2 regions of the Corynebacterium hansenii genome follow, and region 2 is predicted to be linked to the other one. Evidence: predicted binding sites of a transcription regulator. Region 2 holds the regulator's gene; the other holds the start of a gene.
The links. Region 2 encodes LexA, which represses DNA repair genes until DNA is damaged. Its sites were predicted from a motif close to CGAACANNTGTTCG; they were not measured.

Region 1: a site for LexA is predicted at 3,168-3,181, ahead of CHAN_RS12750 (HNH endonuclease signature motif containing protein). Genes of this name have one in related genera too.

Annotation. Positions count from the first base shown of each region.
Region 1 is NZ_CP047211.1:2,861,731-2,870,630, reverse strand. It holds gene CHAN_RS12760 (DUF4232 domain-containing protein) at 1-365, shown strand, start outside; gene purT (formate-dependent phosphoribosylglycinamide formyltransferase) at 411-1,622, shown strand; gene CHAN_RS12750 (HNH endonuclease signature motif containing protein) at 1,634-3,037, opposite strand; gene CHAN_RS12745 (phosphoribosyltransferase) at 3,384-3,887, opposite strand; gene CHAN_RS12740 (FAD-dependent oxidoreductase) at 3,910-5,289, opposite strand; gene CHAN_RS12735 (sulfite exporter TauE/SafE family protein) at 5,389-6,291, shown strand; gene CHAN_RS12730 (nitrite/sulfite reductase) at 6,334-8,007, shown strand; gene CHAN_RS12725 (hypothetical protein) at 8,004-8,183, shown strand; gene CHAN_RS12720 (phosphoadenylyl-sulfate reductase) at 8,126-8,860, shown strand; gene cysD (sulfate adenylyltransferase subunit CysD) at 8,893-8,900, shown strand, end outside.
Region 2 is NZ_CP047211.1:1,356,531-1,365,430, reverse strand. It holds gene hrpA (ATP-dependent RNA helicase HrpA) at 1-1,615, shown strand, start outside; gene nrdR (transcriptional regulator NrdR) at 1,744-2,193, opposite strand; gene CHAN_RS06045 (hypothetical protein) at 2,267-2,539, opposite strand; gene lexA (transcriptional repressor LexA) at 3,089-3,799, shown strand; gene ptsP (phosphoenolpyruvate--protein phosphotransferase) at 4,158-5,843, opposite strand; gene CHAN_RS06030 (DeoR/GlpR family DNA-binding transcription regulator) at 6,140-6,919, shown strand; gene CHAN_RS06025 (1-phosphofructokinase family hexose kinase) at 6,916-7,881, shown strand; gene CHAN_RS06020 (PTS fructose transporter subunit IIABC) at 8,069-8,900, shown strand, end outside.

The DNA of each region.
Region 1 (8,900 bases), 1.5 Mb from region 2:
TCGAAGGCGCGGCGGGTTCGCAGTACATCCACATCGCCCTGAATTACCGCGGGGACAGCCAGTGTTTCCTGCGCGGATTCCCCGGGGTCAGCGCCGTCGACGGCGCGGGCAACCAGGTCGGCGAAGCGGCCGGGCGGAATGAGGAGCCGGCTCGGGAGGCGATGGTGACGCCGTCGAGGCCCGCCAGGTTCACCCTCCGGCTGTCTCGCGTCGAGGCGGAATCCGGGTGCAAGACGGCCGATGCCCAGGGTCTGCGCATCTACCCGCCGGGCTCCCGCGAGGCGCTGGAGACGATCAGCCACCAGATGAAGATCTGCGTGGATCCGCCGACGGTGATGCTGTGGGCGGGGTCGGTGATGGGCTGACCGTAGGATGGGGGTCGTAACGCCGCGATGCCACGAGGAGATCCCATGTTCACCCCCACTTCCACCGGCACCCCGTACACGGGTGGCGCAACGCGAGTGCTGCTGCTCGGTTCCGGAGAGCTGGGCAAGGAGGTGGCCATCGCGTTCCAGCGCCTCGGCGTCGAAGTGCACGCCGCCGACCGGTACGCCCACGCCCCGGCGCACCAGGTGGCGCATTTCTGGCATGAGCTGGACATGACCGACGGGCAGGCCGTCAAGGACCTGGTCGCGGAGGTTCGCCCGCACTTCATCGTCCCGGAGATCGAGGCGCTGGCCACCGACGCGCTGGTGGAGCTCGAGGACGCCGGCGACGTCACCGTCATCCCGACCGCCCGCGCCGCGCAGCTGACCATGAACCGCGAGGGCATCCGCCGCCTGGCGGCCGAGGAGATCGGCTTGCCGACATCGCGCTACCGCTTCGCGTCCACCCGCGAGGAATTCCTCGATGCGGTCGACGAAGTCGGGCTGCCGTGCGTCGTCAAGCCCGTGATGAGCTCGTCCGGCAAGGGCCAGTCCACCGTCCGCGCCGCCGCCGACGTCCCCGCCGCGTGGGAGCACGCGATGAGCGGCGGCCGGGTGTCGTCGGGCCGCGTCATCGTGGAGGGTTTCGTCGACTTCGACTACGAGATCACCCTGCTCACCGTCCGCTCCATCGATCCCGCGACGGGCGAGCCGGCGACGTGGTTCTGCGAACCCATCGGCCACCGCCAGGTCGACGGCGATTACGTCGAGTCCTGGCAGCCGATGCCGATGTCGCAGGTCGCGCTGGACAACGCCCGTTCCGTCGCCGCCCGCATCACGGGTGCGCTGGGCGGTCGCGGCATTTTCGGCGTGGAGTTGTTCGTCCGCGGCGACGACGTGTGGTTCTCCGAGGTCAGCCCCCGCCCGCATGACACGGGGCTGGTCACCATGGGCACGCAGCGGTTCTCGGAGTTCGAGCTCCACGCGCGGGCGATCCTGGGGCTGCCCATCGACGTCACGCTGACGACGCCGGGTGCGTCGGCCGTCGTGTACGGCAAGTGCGACGGCCCCGCCCCGAAGTATTCCGGGCTCGCCGAAGCCATGGCGGTGCCCGAGACGGACGTGCGCATCTTCGGCAAGCCGGAGGCTCATGACCGCCGCCGCATGGGCGTGGCCGTGTCCACCGCCGAGGACGTCGACGCCGCACGCGAAAACGCGTTCAAGGCCGCGTCGGCGCTGAGCGTCTCGGTGGATTAAGCGGCCGGCCATCACGCCGCCCACAGAGCGTCGTCGAGCTTCTTCCTTTCCTCGTCGGCGCGGCGCCGGGCTTCCCGGGCCTCGGCGGCGATGCGGCGCTCGTTTTCGAGGATCCGCAGCCGCTTTTCGTTGTGCTCGGCCAGCGTGCGGCGCCTGCGCATCTGCCGGGCGGTGAAGTTCGTGCGGTGCGCGCCGGCGAGCGGCCCGGAGGGCACGCTGACCGCGACGAGGCCGGTGGAGCGCGACGTCCAGTATTCGGTGCCGTCGGGCTTGCGAAGAACGTCCCACATCTTCCGCGTCTTCAGGTCGTGGTGCTTCTTGCACAGGCAGTGGAGGTTCTCCGTGTCGGTCGCGCCGCCGGCCTCCGGGTTCTCGTGATCGAAGTTCTCCACGTGGTCGGCCTCGGTGTGGTGGGCTGGGCGGTCGCAGCCGGGGAATCGGCAGGTGCCGTCGCGGCCGATGATGAACGCCTTCTGCGCGTCCGACGGCGCATAACCGCCGGTGGCGGAGTCGCCGCAGAGTCGGGCTCCGTCGGCCATGGCCACCCAGTCCTCGGCGAAGGCCCCGTCGACCCACCCGCCGGCGCCCGGCACCCAGGTGTCGCCGGTTTCCCAGCTCTTGTAGACGTTCAACGTCACCGTCACCTCGCACGTGCCCCTCACCAAGTGGGTCAGCGCCTCCACCCGCGAGCAGCCTTCCTTCGCGCAGATCGCGTCGAGGACGGCCATCACCTCGAACGCCCTCGCCTTGTCCATCTGGGCCATCAGCAGGTCCGTTCGCCCGCCTTCCTCGACGGTGATGAACTCTTCGGGCGGCGCGTCCGGGTCCGCATCCGGATCGGGCGCATCCGTGTGATCCGCGTCGATGTCGCGGGGCCGGGCCAGGGGCTCGATCCGCCCGATGACCTCCTGGACCCGATTGTGCAGCGCCCGCCACCCCTTCAACGCCTGCCCGTCGCGCTTGGGCAGGACCAGCGGAAGCAGGCGGTCCTCGAGCTCGGCAAGGATCTCGTCGGGTGCGGTCAGCGTGCAGCCGGCGAGCACCCGCAGATGGGAAAACGGCAGGTGGCCGCGGCTCCGGAGCACCCGCGCCAGCCGCGGGAACCTCCGCAGCATCACGCCGACGTCGACGTACGATTCCGCCACGCCCGGCGTCATGCCCAACTGCAGCGCCACGTGGGCGAGGTGATCGGCGACGTCGCCGGTCCCGTCGGGCGGCGCGCAGGCTTCCGCGATGCGCAGATCGTCACGGTTGCGCCGGATGCCGACGATGGACAGCGCCGTCGCGAACTCGTGCGCCCACCGGGCCGCGTCGGTCGAGCAAGCGGCGTCGTAGGCGTTGGGACGGTGGTTGGTTTGGGCTTGGTGGGTTGGTCTCGATTGACTTGGTCTCGGATCGGATGCGTGATCCCGCATCGCAGTTCCCCCGGTATCCGACGGCCGCCGATCGCGCCCCGCACGCGATCTCCTCTTCGTCCGTCAGTTCGCACACTAGAACACGCGCCGGATTGAGGCTGCGAGAAAAGGCCCCGGATCGCTCGAAAATCGATCAGGTGTTCGACTAGGGAAACGGAACCCTCGCGACATCGGAAACGCCGCAAGGAATCTCACGTTGCCCGGAAATCGGACGAGGCCGAAAACCATCGCCCGGAAAAACGGCGGAACCTGGAAAACGCCCCCGAAGAACCGGCGGAATCGAAGAACCGACGGAATCCGAATCACGCCAGGCCGTCGTCAAGCAAGCCCCCCGCGCCCCGAAAAGCTAAGCCTTCGGCGTCACCGGGGGCTCGGCGGACCAGGGGAAGACGATCCATTCGTCGGTGTGGCGCCAGGTGTAGTCGGGCTTGACCACGGACACGGACTTCTCGTACAGGACGGCGGAGCGGACCTCGGCGCCCTGCTCGGACAGTAGCTCCAGCACGAGCTTCAGGGTGCGTCCGGAATCGGCGACGTCGTCGACGACCAGCAGCTTGCGGCCGGTGATCGCCTCGACGTCCAGCAGCGGCTCCAGCAGGATCGGGTCCGGCAGGGTCTTGTGGACGTCGGTGTAGAACTCGACGTTGATGGCGTCGGAAAGCTTCACCCCCAGCGCGTAGCTCAGGGCGCCCGCAGCGACCAGGCCGCCGCGGGCGATCGCGATGATGACCTCGGGCTCGAAGCCGTCATCCGCGATGGTCTGGGCCAGCTCGCGCGAGGCGTCGCCGAAGCCTTCCCAGGTCAGGATTTCCTTGTTCTGAACGTCCGACGAATCCGCGTGGTAAGCCATGAGACAACTTTAGCGGCCCGCGTCAGCGCGCGGCGAGCACGGCGCTCCCGCTGCGCGAATGGCGCACCATGTCGGCCCATTCGACGATCTTCTTGCGCTCGCGGCCCACGGCGGCGCCGGCCGCGCGTTCGGCGGCGTCGAGGGCGTGCCACCCCTCCCACGTGGTCCATTCGATGCCGCGTTCCGCCAGGAAGGCATCGACCGCGCTTTCCGACGGGTCGGCCGCCGCTTCGAGCAGCCCGCCGGTCCAATCGGCCAGGAGGTTCGCGACGACCTCGTTGGCGTCGCCCTTGGTGTTGCCGATCAGCCCGACGGGGCCGCGGCGCACCCACCCGGTCGTGTACAGGCCTGGGGCGCCGTCGACGCGGCCGCCGTCGTTGGGGATGACGGCCCGGCGCTCGTCGAAGGGCACGCCGGGGACGGCGTCGGAACGGTAGCCGACGGCGCGGTAGACGGCGCCGACCGGCCAGTCGGTGAACGTGCCGGTGCCGCGGACGCCGCCCTCGCCGTCGAGTTCGGTGCGCTCGGTGCGGATGGCGGTGACGCGGCCGTCGTCGCCGAGCAGTGCGACGGGCGATTCGAAGAAGTGGATGTGCAACTTGTGCGGCGCGCCCTTGGGCTCGCGGATGGCGTAGTCCTCCAGGATCGAGCACACCTGGTCCACGATCTTCGACTCGCGGCGGGCGGATTCGGATGCGGCGTCGTAGGCGATGTCCCGCGGGTCGACGACGACCTCGATGGTCGGGGAGTGGTCGAGCTCCTTCAGCTCGAGCGGCGTGAACTTCGCCTGCGCCGGCCCGCGGCGGCCGAAGACGTGGATGGTGCGGGCGGCGTTGACGGACAGGGCGTCGTGGACGTTGTCGGCGATCTCGGTGGACAGCAGCTCATCGGCGGTTTTCGCCAGGATGCGGGCGACGTCCAGGCCGACGTTGCCCACGCCGACGACGGCGACGGACTCGGCGGAGAGGTCCCATGAGCGGGCGAACTCCGGATGCGAGTCGTAGAAGCCCACGAACTCGCCGGCCCCGTGGTGGCCGTCGAGATCCGCGCCGGGGACGTCCAGGTCGCGGTCGCCGGTGGCGCCGGTGGCGAAGACGATGGCGTCGTAAAGCCCCCGGAGTTCCCCGACGGTGACGTCGCGCCCGACGTCCACGTTGCCCAGGAGCCGGACCTCGGGCTTGTCCAGCACGCGGTGCAGGCTCTTGACGATGCCCTTGATGCGCGGATGGTCGGGGGCCACGCCGTAGCGGATCAGGCCGAACGGCGCGGGCAGGCGTTCGATGAGGTCGATGGACACGGGGTGGCCGGATTTGATCAGCGCGTCGGCGGCGTAGATGCCGGCGGGGCCCGAGCCGACGACGGCGACGCGCAGGGGGCGGGATTCGGGTGCGGGAATGGTCATGGGTGCCGATCGTGGCCAATCGGCGCGGGAAACGCGGGGTTCGATTCACCGTGACACGAACCCCGCGCCGAACAGACCGGCCTGTCTAGTGTTCGGCCCATGGAAAGAATCGCACTGTTCGCGTTGATCGGCCTCGGGGCCCAATTGGTCGACGGCACGCTCGGCATGGCATTCGGCGTGACGGCGACGACCCTGTTCATGATGACCGGCACCGGCGCCGCCGCGGCGTCGGCCGTCGTGCACGTGGTGGAGGTCGGCACGACGCTGGCCTCCGGCGCGTCGCACTGGCGGTTCGGCAACGTCGACTGGGGCCGCGTACTGCGGCTCGGCGCGCCGGGCGCCGCCGGTGCCTTCATCGGCGCCACCTTCCTGTCCGGACTCGACGGCGACACCGCCAAACCCGTGACCTCCACGATCCTGCTGCTGCTCGGCCTGTGGGTGCTCATGCGCTTCGCCTTCCTGCCCGGCCGCCCCAATGCCGCGGCCAAGCGGTGGGGATGGGCGAAGCTGGGCCCGTTGGGCCTGGTCGGAGGGCTTCTCGACGCCACGGGCGGCGGGGGTTGGGGTCCGGTGACCACCTCGACGCTCATGAGCGCCGAGGCCGACAGTCCCCGGAAGATCATCGGCACCGTCTCCGCCGCCGAGTTCCTGGTCACCGCCGCCGCCGTGGTCGGCTTCCTGCCGCTGCTCCACCGGGAGTTCTCCGACCATGCGCTGCCGATCCTGGGGCTGCTGCTCGGCGGAATGCTGGCCGCGCCCGTGGCCGCGTTCCTGGTCGGCCGCCTGGATCCCCGGACGCTGGGCATCGTCATCGGCGGCGTGCTGGTGCTGCTCAACCTGCGGACGCTGTTCGGAACCGTCGGTCCGCTGCTCATCGGCTGGGCGGCCGTCGTCGTCGCGATCCTCCTGTGGTCGCGCCGCCACGACGCCCTGCCGTGGCGTCGCCGGCGGGTCGAGCTGGCCGCCGACGTGCGCCCGAAAGTGAAAGACAGAGCCGTCTAGAAAAGTCGCCCACCCGATTTACACACCCACGAAAGCGAACCCATGACCACAGCCACGACCACCCGCCGCACCCGGGCGAAGAAGCCCGAGGGCCAATGGCTCATCGACGGCCGCGAGCCGCTCAACGACGACGAACGCATCAAACGGGAGGACGCCGGCCTGGCCGTGCAGCGCCGCGTCCGCGAGGTCTACGCCAAGCAGGGCTTCGACTCCATTCCCGCGGAGGACCTCGCGCCCCGCTTCAAGTGGATCGGCCTGTACACCCAGCGCAAGCAGGACCTGGGCGGCGAACACACGGGCGTGAAGACCAACGCCGAACTGCAGGACCGGTACTTCATGCTGCGCATCCGCCTCGACGGCGGCCAGACCACCACGGCGGGCCTGCGGGCCATCGGCGAGATTTCCCGCGACTTCGCCCGCGACACCGCCGACTTCACCGACCGCCAGAACGTGCAGCTGCATTGGATCCGCATCGAGGACATGCCGGAGATCTGGGACCGCCTGGCCGCGGTGGGCCTGGACACGCATTTCGGGTGCGGCGACGTGCCCCGCGTCATCCTCGGTTCGCCGGTGGCGGGCGTCGCCGCCGACGAGATCATCGACGGCACCCCGGCGATCCGCCGCATCAAGGACGAGTACCTGTCCACCGATGAGTTCAACAATCTGCCGCGCAAGTTCAAGTCCGCGGTCTCCGGCAGCCCGCGACTGGACGTCACGCACGAGGTCCAGGACGTCGCGTTCGTCGGCGTGGACCACCCCGAGCTCGGCCCCGGTTTCGATGTCTGGGTCGGCGGCGGGCTGTCCACGAACCCGATGCTGGGCCGGCGCCTGGGCGCGTGGGTGCCGCTGGAGCGGGTGCCGGAGGTGTGGGCGGGCGTCGCGCGCATCTTCCGCGACTACGGGTACCGCCGCCTGCGCACCCGGGCGCGCCTGAAATTCCTGGTCGCCGAATGGGGCGAGGAGAAGTTCCGCAGGATCCTGGAGGAGGACTACCTCGGTTTCCGGCTCGACGACGGCCCGCCGCCCGAGCCGTGGGAGCGCGACCGGGACCACGTCGGCGTGCACCGCCAGAAGGACGGGGCGTGCTTCGTCGGCGTCAAGCCGATCGTCGGCCGGGTGCCGGGGTCGGATCTGATCGCGCTGGCCGACATCGCGGAGAAGCACGGCGTCGGCCGCGTGCGCACGACCGTCATGAAGGAACTCGTGCTCCTCGACGTCGCCCCGGAGCAGGTCGATTCCCTGGTCGCCGAGCTCGACGAGCTGGGCCTGTCGGCGAACCCCTCCGCTTTCCGACGGGGCATCATCTCGTGCACCGGCCTGGAATTCTGCAAGTTGGCGCTGGTCACCACCAGAACGCGAGCGATCGACCTGGTCGGCGAGCTGGAGGAGCGCATCGGCGATCTGGACGTGCCCATCGGCATTTCGCTCAACGGCTGCCCGAACGCCTGCGCCCGCACCCAGATCGCCGACATCGGGTTGAAGGGGCAGATCGTCGTCGACGGCGACGGCAACCGCGTGGAGGGTTTCCAGGTCCACCTCGGCGGATCGCTGGGGCTCGATGCGAACTTCGGCCGCAAGCTGCGCGGCCACAAGGTCACGTCGGCGGAGCTGGGCGACTACGTCGAGCGGGTCGTGCGCAACTTCACCGAGCGGCGCGAACCGGGCGAGCAGTTCCGCCATTGGGTCGCCCGCGCTGCGGAGGAGGGCCTGCGATGATCCCCGGCCGCACCGCCCACCCGAACCCCAACCGCGCCGCGATCATGCACTGCCCGTACTGCGGCGGCGAACGGCTGTGGCCCGACGCCGAAACGGATTACGCGTGGCGGTGCGGCGAATGCTGCCGCGTGTTCACCGTCAAACTCCACGGTCACACGGAAAGGGGAGTGGCGTGAACGACGTCCTCGATGACCCCGCAACCGCCCGCCGCCTGCTCGAACTGGCGCTGGACCACGGCCCCGCGCTGGAGGGCCTGCCGGCCGGCGACATCCTCGAATGGGGCGCCGAACACCTGCGCACCCCACTGGCCGTCACGCTGTCCATGCAGGACACGGTCCTCGCGGAGCTGGCGTCGCGCCACGCCCCCGACGCCGACCTCATCTTCCTGGACACCGGATACCACTTCCCGGAAACGCTCGAGGTGGCGGCGGCCGTCGGCAAGCGATACCGCAACCGGCTGATCACCGTGACCCCCGACGCCGCCGATGCCGTCCCGGAGGACCCCGCCGCGTGCTGCGCGCAACGCAAGGTCGAGCCGCTGGCGCGGGCCAAGCGCCCGTACGAGGGCTGGGTCACCGGCCTCAAGCGGGTCGACGCGCCGACGCGGGCGCGGACGCCGGTGCTGGAGATCGACAAGACCGGGCGCATCAAGCTCAACCCGCTCGCCGCGTGGACGGACGGCGACGTCGAGCAGTACATCGCCGACCACGGCCTCATCGTCCACCCGCTGACGCGCGCCGGATTCCCCTCGATCGGCTGCGCCCCCTGCACCGGCCGCGTCGCACCCGGCGCCGACCCCCGCTCCGGCCGCTGGGCCGGCGCCGAGAAAACCGAATGCGGGCTGCACACGTGACCGCCCCGGAAACGACGAAGGAAAGAGACCCCATGACCCC
Region 2 (8,900 bases):
CACCCACCACAGGTTCTTCGCCGACAACCGCGCGAAGCTCGAAGAGGCCGCGCGCATCGAGGACAAGGCCCGCCGCCGCGGCATCGTCGTCGACGACGACACCCTCTACGCCTTCTACGACGCCAAGATCCCGCAGTCCGCGACGACGGCCGCGAACTTCGACCGGTGGTGGAAGAAGACCTCGCAGTCGGACCCGCACCTGCTCGACTTCGACCCCAATGCGCTGGTTAATCCGGATTCCCACGACGTGTCCGCGGTGGCGTTCCCGGATCTGTGGCAGCAGGGCACGCTGGATTTCCGGCTGTCCTACCGTTTCGAGCCCGGCGCCGACGACGACGGCGTCACCCTCCACGTCCCCGTGCCCCTGCTCGCCGGCCTGCGCGACGAGGGCTTCGATTGGCTGGTCCCCGGCCTGCGGCAGGAGCTGGCGGAATCGCTGATCCGCACGCTGCCGAAGGCTTCGCGACGTTCCGTCGTCCCCGCCCCCGATTTCGCCGCCCGTGCGCTGGCGTCCATGACGCCCTACGCCCGGCCGCTGCGGGAGTCGCTGGCCGATGCCCTGCGGCAGTTGGGCGGCTCCGGCATCAACGCCGACGACTTCGACGTGACTAAGCTGCCGCCGCACCTGCGGTTCAACTTCGCCACCGTCGACCGCCGCGGCAAGGTCACCGACCAGGACCGGGACCTGAAGGCCCTGCAGAAGCGGCGCGCCGGACAGGTGACCACCGCCGTGTCCAAGGCCGCGGGCGCGTCCGAGCACGCCGCGGTGAAGCAGTGGACGGCCGACAACATCGGCGCGGTGCCGGAAACCGTGGAGAACACGGTCGATGGCCAGAAGGTCACCGCGTATCCGACGCTGGTGGCCACGAAGGACGGCGTCGCCGTGAAGGTCGTGCCCACGGAGGCGCAGGCCAAGGCGTCGCTGGTGACCGCGACCCTGACCATGCTGCTGCGCGATTGCCCGGTGCAGGCGAAGTCCATGGTCAAGGGGCTTCCGCTGCAACAGCGCGTGGCCGTCGACGCCTGGCCGCACGGAGGCGCCGAAGGCCTGGTCGAGGATTGCCGCGTCACCGTCGTCCGCGACCGCATGATGGACGCCGGCGGCCCGGTGCGCGACCCCGCCGAGTACGCGAAGCTGCGCGATTCGGTGAAGCCGCAGGTGCCGGGCCAGGTCCGGCAGCTCGTCGTCGGCATGGCCAAGGCCCTGCCCGCGTATCACCGGGTGGTGTCGCAGTTGAACGAGTGGGACGGCCCGGCGATCGACGACATGCGCGGGCAGTTGGAGTTCATGCTGCCCAAGGGCGCCGTCGCGCGACACGGGTGGGCACATCTGCGTCACCTGCCCCGTTACCTGGAGGCGATGGAGATCAGGCTGGCCGACATGGCAACGGATCCCGACCGCGATGCGGAGCTGGAGGACGAGGTCGCGGAGGTCGCGGAGCATCTGGAGAAGCGCCTGGCCCGTCTTCCCGAGGGCCGGCGCAAGTCCGCCGCCGTGCGCGACATCGGCTGGATGATCCAGGAGCTGCGGGTGAGTTTGTTCGCGCAGCGCCTGGGCACGGCTCGGACGGTGTCGCCGCAGCGCGTGAAGAAGGCGATCGACAAGCTGCGGTAGAACCGGGCGGGGCCGGGCCATCGCGCCCGTGCTTCCCGGGCGGGGCGGCTGGCCTCGCTTGCCCGGTGCCGGATTCGTGCCGCGTTATGACCGGCGCTGTCTACTTGCCGTGCCCCAATCGCCGCGGCTTACTTTTCGCGGTTGCGCAGCGCCAGGATCTCGTTTTCGAAGTCCTGCGCGGAGGTGAAGGACTTGTACACCGACGCGAAGCGCAGGTAGCCGACTTCGTCGAGGTCGCGCAGCGGTTCGAGGATCGCCAGCCCGATGTCGTTGGAGTTGACGCGCGGAGTGCCCTTGGAACGAAGGGTCTCCTCCACCTGCTGCGCCAGCAGCTTCAGCGACGCCTCGGGCAGATCTCGGCCCTGGCACGCGCGTCGCACGCCGCGGATCACCTTGTCGCGGCTGAAATCCTCCACGACGCCGTCCCGCTTGACGACGATGAGCTGCGACCGTTCGAGGGTGCTGAAACGTTTCCCGCACGCCAGGCACTCCCGCCGGCGGCGGATGGTCATACCGTCGTCGATGAGACGCGAATCGATGACCTTCGTCTGGTCATGGTGGCAAAACTGGCAATGCACGCATACGAGCATACGGGGCCGGGCGGCCACCTCTTAATCGCCCGTTAGGCCACTCGACGGTGCGCCGGCTGCCCTACTTGAGCGCGGCGTCCGCCGTGTCCGACGCACCATTCGCGCCGGTGGAGGAGACGCCGACGTAGGTCGGGGCCGGAGGGGCATCGGGGGTCGGCGCCCCCAACCCGGAGAAGTGGAGCATGAGCCCGAACACGGCGCCCACGCCGGCGACGATGGCGAGGGAGACGGCATTGCGCCGCACCCCCTGGACGGGGCCCCGCACGATCGAACGCCCGTCGCGCACGTGCGCGATGTTCGAAACACCGTGGGTGGGCGCCGAATTGAGTTTCATTCCCCGTGTGTTCGGACGCCGCGAGGGCCCGGAAACACCGCCCGGGCGACGACTGGAGGGCCGACGTGAAGTGCGGACCCGCGTTCGATCCGCGGGCGCACCGGTTCGAACACCGGAGGCCTTACCACGGTCGCGCTCCGGCGGCGACGCGGGGCGCGACTGCTCCCCGACCCACGACGGGACGTAGAGTCCCAAGTCGTCGTTGTACCAGTTCACGGTGGACGTGCGGTAGTCTTCGATAAAGGCGGTCATCGGTTGGTTCCTTCCATCCGGTCATCCGCGGTCAGGATACGAAACGGATTCGAAAATGCCGCCCGAATTCACTGCACGGATGTTCGACTGCGTTCCTGTGTTCGATTTATAGCACCGCGTTCGGATCCCGTCCAGACACGGGGGCGAAAACTTCGAACAGTTGTGCCACCCCGTCGTCGTTTGGTGTAGTGTCGTGTTCGAACGGCAGGCACGGGTTCGCAGACCCGATCGTCCCGATGGCCGATCGACCAGAGCACGACGCAATCGAGCACGACCTAACCCAGTGGGAGTGGAAACATGGCCGACAAGAAGCAGCCGAGCAAGCAAGCGTTGACCGATCGCCAGCGGCGGATCCTCGAGGTCATCCAGGACGCGGTGTCGTTGCGCGGGTACCCGCCGAGCATCCGGGAGATCGGCGACGCCGTCGGGCTCAACTCGACATCTTCCGTGGCGTACCAGCTCAAGGAACTGGAGAAGAAGGGCGCGCTGCGCCGTGACCCCCACAAGCCCCGCGCCGTGGACGTGCGCGATCTGAAGCAGAAGCTCGACACCCACGCGGGCAAGCCCGGTCCGAAGCCGAAGACGGCCACCGTCCCCGACGTTCCGGAAGGCGCCGCCGCCCCCACCTACGTCCCCATCGTCGGCCAGATCGCGGCCGGCAACCCGATCCTCGCGGAGCAGAGCATCGACGAGCACATGGCGCTGCCCGCCGAGCTCGTCGAGTCCGGCGAGCTGTACATGCTCCGCGTCGTCGGCGAATCGATGGTCGACGCGGGCATCTTCGACGGCGACTGGGTCGTGGTGAAGTCGCAGCACACCGCCGAGAACGGCGATTACGTCGCCGCGATGATCGACGGCGGGGCCGACAGCGAGGCCACCGTCAAGGAATGGCACGAAGACCGCTCGGGCAAGTGGCTGCTCCCCCACAACGAGGCCTTCGAGCCAATTCCGGTCGACGCGGGCGTGACCATCCTCGGCCGCGTCGTCAGCGTCCTGCGACGGCTTTAACCGTCATATCGCGTGAGGCTGCGGACGCCGGCTATTGGGGCATCGCGGGACCTGGGATGGTCCAGTGCCGGTGGGTGCCCGCGACGAACGCAGGCTGATGGGCTGGCGGACGCCCACCGATGGAGGCGGCAGCCGGAGAATCGCCGCACCGGGCACCCGCCCTCCCTCCATCCGGTCGATGCACGGCACTTTGACGTAAACCCACCCCGAATGCGCAACCCCACCCGTTACAGCGGGTGGGGTTGCGCATTCGGGGTGGGTTAGCCGGTGCATCCCAGCGGGTTGCGGTGGCGGGACGGCTCAACCGCCGCAGAAGCCAATCGCAACGTCACGGGACACAATTGCCGGCGGCCCGCCACTACTCCAAGCCGAAAAGCTCGCGCACGGCGGCGCGGGCACCGTCGGCGTCCGACGCATCCAGCGCGACGCGGGCGGCATCGGCGCACTGTTGGGCGGTGACCTCAGCCAACTGCGCGCCCACGCCCGGCAGGGCCGTGGCCGCGGCGGACAGCGAGTTCACGCCGAGGCCCACGAGCACGCAGGCCAGCAACGGATCCGCGGCCGCCTCGCCGCAAACGCCCACGGGAGTGCCCGTGTCCCGGCCCGACTTGCACGTCATGTCGATCAGCCGCAGCACAGCCGGCTGCCACGGATCCGTCAGGTATGCCAGGTGCGGCGAAAGACGGTCGGCGGCCATCGCGTACTGCGTCAGGTCGTTGGTGCCGATGGACACGAAGTCCAGCACCTTCATCAGGTCGTGGCTCATCAGCGCGGCGGCCGGGATCTCGATCATCGCGCCCGGGGTGAGGCCGCGCTCGCGGCACAGGCCCGCGAACCACTCGGCCTCCTCCAGCGTCGCCACCATCGGCGCCATCACCCACGTCGGCGCCCCCTCGCCGCGGCCGGCCTTCTCCCCCGCCAACGCGATGGCGTCGAGCTGGCGCTCCATCAGGCCGGAGCTCGAGCGCGAGATGCGCAGACCGCGCACGCCCAGAGCAGGGTTGTCCTCGTGATCGAGGTTCGCGAACGCCAACGGCTTGTCCGAGCCGGCGTCCAGCGTTCGGAGCACGATCTTCGAATCCGGGAACGCCTTGAGCACCGAGGCGTAGATGTCGGCCTGGTTCTCCACCGTCGGCTCCGTCGCGGCGGACAGGAAGCACAGTTCCGTGCGGAACAGGCCGATGCCCTCCGCATCGCCCTCGGCCGCGATGCGTGCGGCGTTTCCGTCTCCGACGTTGGCCAGCAGCTGCACGCTCACGCCGTCTGCGGTGCGCCCGGGACCGGACCATGCCGCGATCTTCTCCGCCATCCGCGCGGCCTCGGCCACCGCGGCGTCCGCGACCTCCGGGTCCGGATCGACGGTGATCAGTCCCTTCGCGCCGTCCACGAGCGTCATGGAGCCTTCCTCGATGGCGCGCAGTCCCGCTCCCGCCGCGACGGCGCACGGCACGCCGAGCTGGCGGGCGATGATCGCGGTATGGGAGGTCGGGCCGCCCAACTCCGTCACCATCGCGACGAACAGCGCCGGATCCAGGGTGGCCGTGTCGGCGGGCGACAGGTCATCGGCGAGCAGCACGGAGGGAACGGTCACCGCGGGCAGCCCGGGCTCGTTCTCGCCGCGAAGCTCCGCGATGACTCGGTCGCGGATGTCCTCCAGGTCCGTGGTGCGCTCGGCCATGACGCCGCCGGCGGCCTTGAACATCTCGACGAACTTCTCGATCGCCGCCACCGTCGCCGACTCCGCGCTGATGCCGGACTTGATGTTCTTCACCGCCGCCCGGTGCCACCCGCGGTCCAGGGTGAGCTTCGAGGTGGCCAGCAGAACTTCCGCGGCATTGCCCTCGGCTCGTCCGGCCCGGGCGGCGAGGCGCTCCGAGACGGCGGTCGCGGCGGCCCGGAACCTTTCGACCTCGGCGTCGACGTCCCCGCCGGCGATCGGTTCCCCCTCGTGGGGCAGTTCGGGGCGCGGGCACACCCACACGGCGGGCGCGTAACCCACCCCCGGAACTACTGCGGTGGCCTTCAAGGATGCGGACGGGGACATGTGCTCTCCTGAAAACGTCGTGGATCGATTCACCTGGGGTGGACACGGTCCGGGGGAAATCGCTTTCCTCCGATACTACTCCACATTTCCCACACGGAAACCCAAATTTTGCTTGACTTTCCCACACATTCGGGCATAATCAGGAGTAGTTGAACACAGCCTATCGGCACCCCTCTGGACCGGCAATCCCAAGCCCAGAGCCCATAAACCCCAGCCCACAAACTGGCCCGGAAACGGGCAAACGACCCCCGAACGGACATCATTCAGGTTCGCGCCGGGAGGACACAGGAGACGACGTGTACGCAGAAGAACGCCGACGAAAGATAGCTTCGCTGACGGCCGTCGAGGGAAGGGTGACGGTGTCCGACCTCGCCCACCATTTCGACGTCACGGCCGAGACGATCCGCCGCGACCTCGCGCAGCTGGACGCCGAAGGGGCGGTGCACCGCGTCCACGGTGGCGCGGTCGCCGCCAAGTCGTTCCAGACGGTGGAGGTCAGCGTCGACGCGCGCAAGAAGGCCCAGAAGGACGCCAAGCGTTCCATCGCCCGCGCGGCGGTTGATTTCCTGCCGTCCTCCGGCGGCGGCGTGTTCCTCGACGCCGGCACCACGACCGAGGCGCTGGCCGAACTCATGGCGGCGTTCCCCGAGGAGCGGCACTGGTCCGTGGTCACCAACTCCCTCCCCAGCGCCCTGACGCTGGCGGGTGCCCCGTACATCGAGCTCCAGCTGCTCGGGGGCCAGGTCCGGGCCATCACGCAGGCCGTCGTCGGCGACGCCGCCCTGCGGTCGCTGGCGCTGATGCGCGCGGACGTCGCGTTCATCGGCTCCAACGCCCTGACCATCGACCACGGCCTCTCCACCGCGGACCCGCAGGAGGCCGCCGTCAAACGAGCCATGATCACCAACGCCCGCAAGGTGGTGGTCATGTGCGATTCCACGAAGCTCGGCCGCGATTTCCTGGTCAGCTTCGCAGCCCTCGACGACATCGACGTCGTCATCACGGACCCATCGGCCCCGCAGGCGTTCATCGACGAACTGCAGGACCACGACATCAAGGTGATCGTCGCCCGATGATTCTCACTCTCACCGCAAACCCGTCCATCGACCGAACCACGACCATCAAGGGCCCCCTCGAGCGGGGCGGCGTCTACCGTCTGGCCATGCAATCCGACGTCCCCGGAGGAAAGGGCGTCAACGTCTCGGCGGCCGTCGCCAATGCCGGCCACGAGACGCTGGCCCTCTACCCGGCGGCGAAGAACGGCCGCTTTTCCCGGCTGCTCGCGCAGACGACGATCCCGCACGAGGCGATCGACCTGCCCGACGAAGCCCGCGTCAATCTCACCATCGTCGAAGACGACGGCACGACCACGAAGCTCAACACCCCGGGGGCGCACCTGGAGGAAGAGGACATCGAACGCGTCCTCGGCCGACTCGTCCACCACGCGCCGCAGGCCTCCTGGGTCGTCCTCGCCGGTTCCCTGCCGCCGGGCGTGCCCGTCGACTTCTGGGGCACGTGCGTCCGCCGCGTCCGCGAGGCCAACCCGGATGCCGGCATCGCCGTGGACACCTCGGACGCGCCGCTGCTGTCGCTCGGCGAGTCCTTCCCCTCCACCGCGCCGGAGGTCATGAAGCCCAACGGCCTCGAACTCGGCCAGCTCGCCGGCCTGGACGGCCATGAGCTGGAAGAGCGCGCCGCCGCGGGCGACCTTGCGCCGGTCGTCGCCGCCGCCCGCCGGCTCAACGCGGCCGGCGTCGGCGAGGTGCTGGTGACGCTCGGCGCCGCCGGCGCGGCCCTCGTGCTCGACGACGGCCCCGCGCTCGCGGCCTCCCCTCCGCCCATCGTGCCGCTGTCCACGGTCGGCGCCGGGGACAGCTCCCTGGCGGGATACCTGCTCGCCCGCGAAGACGGGCTCGACCCCGCCGGCGCCCTGGCCCGCGCGGTCGCCTACGGCTCGGCCGCCACGTCGCTGCCCGGCACCACGATCCCGCGGCCGGACCAGACGAACCCGGACGCCGTCGTCGTCCGGGAAATCTAGGCGCCGCTTCCCCTCCGCCTCCTTCGCCCCCCCCTACCGCTCCCCACCTACCGCGCCGCTTCCCCGCTCACCGCCGTCTCTCCGGCCCACTTCAACCTGTCCGCTTCCCCCGTCTTCTTTCAATCTGCCCCCTCTTTCTCCCACCCCATCTCACTCAACCCCCCTCTTACCCGACGAGGAGTCCCCAATGTCATCCCAGGTCATCCTCCCGGAGCTCGTCGAACTCGACATCGCCCCGGGCGGTACCCCGGAGTCCGTCATCCGGCATCTGGCGTCGCTGGTCAGCACCTCCGGCCGCGCCGCGGACGCCGATGAGCTCGCCGCCGACGCCCTGGCCCGCGAAGCCAAGTCCGGCACCGGCGTGCCCGGCGGCGTGGCCATCCCCCACTGCCGCTCGGAGTCCGTCACCGAGCCGACCCTGGCCTTCGCCCGCTTGACCAACCCGGTCGATTTCTCGGGCCCCGACGGCCCCGCCGATCTGGTGTTCCTCATCGCCGCCCCCGCCGGCGGCGGCAAGGCGCACCTGAAGATCCTCTCCAAGCTCGCGCGCGGCCTGGTCAAGAAGGATTTCCGCGCCGCCCTGCGCGGCGCCGCGACCCCGGAGGAGATCGTCGACGTCGTCGACGCGCACCTCGCCGGAACCGCCCGCAAGTCCGCGACCGAGACCACCGCGGCGTCGGAACGCTCCGCCCCGGTACCCGCCACCCCGTCGACGCCGGTCACCCGCATCGTCGCCGTCACCGCCTGCCCGACCGGCATCGCCCACACTTACATGGCCGCCGACTCGCTGACGCAGGTGGCCGACGAACGCGACGACGTCGAGGTCGTCGTGGAGACCCAGGGCTCCTCGGCGGTGAAGGCCCTGCCGGCCGAAACGATCGCCGCCGCCGACGCGGTCATCTTCGCCACCGACGTCGGGGTGAAGGAACGCGGCCGCTTCGCGGGCAAGCCCGTCATCGAGTCCGGCGTCAAGCGCGCCATCAACGAGCCCGCCGCCATGATCGACGAGGCCGTCGCGG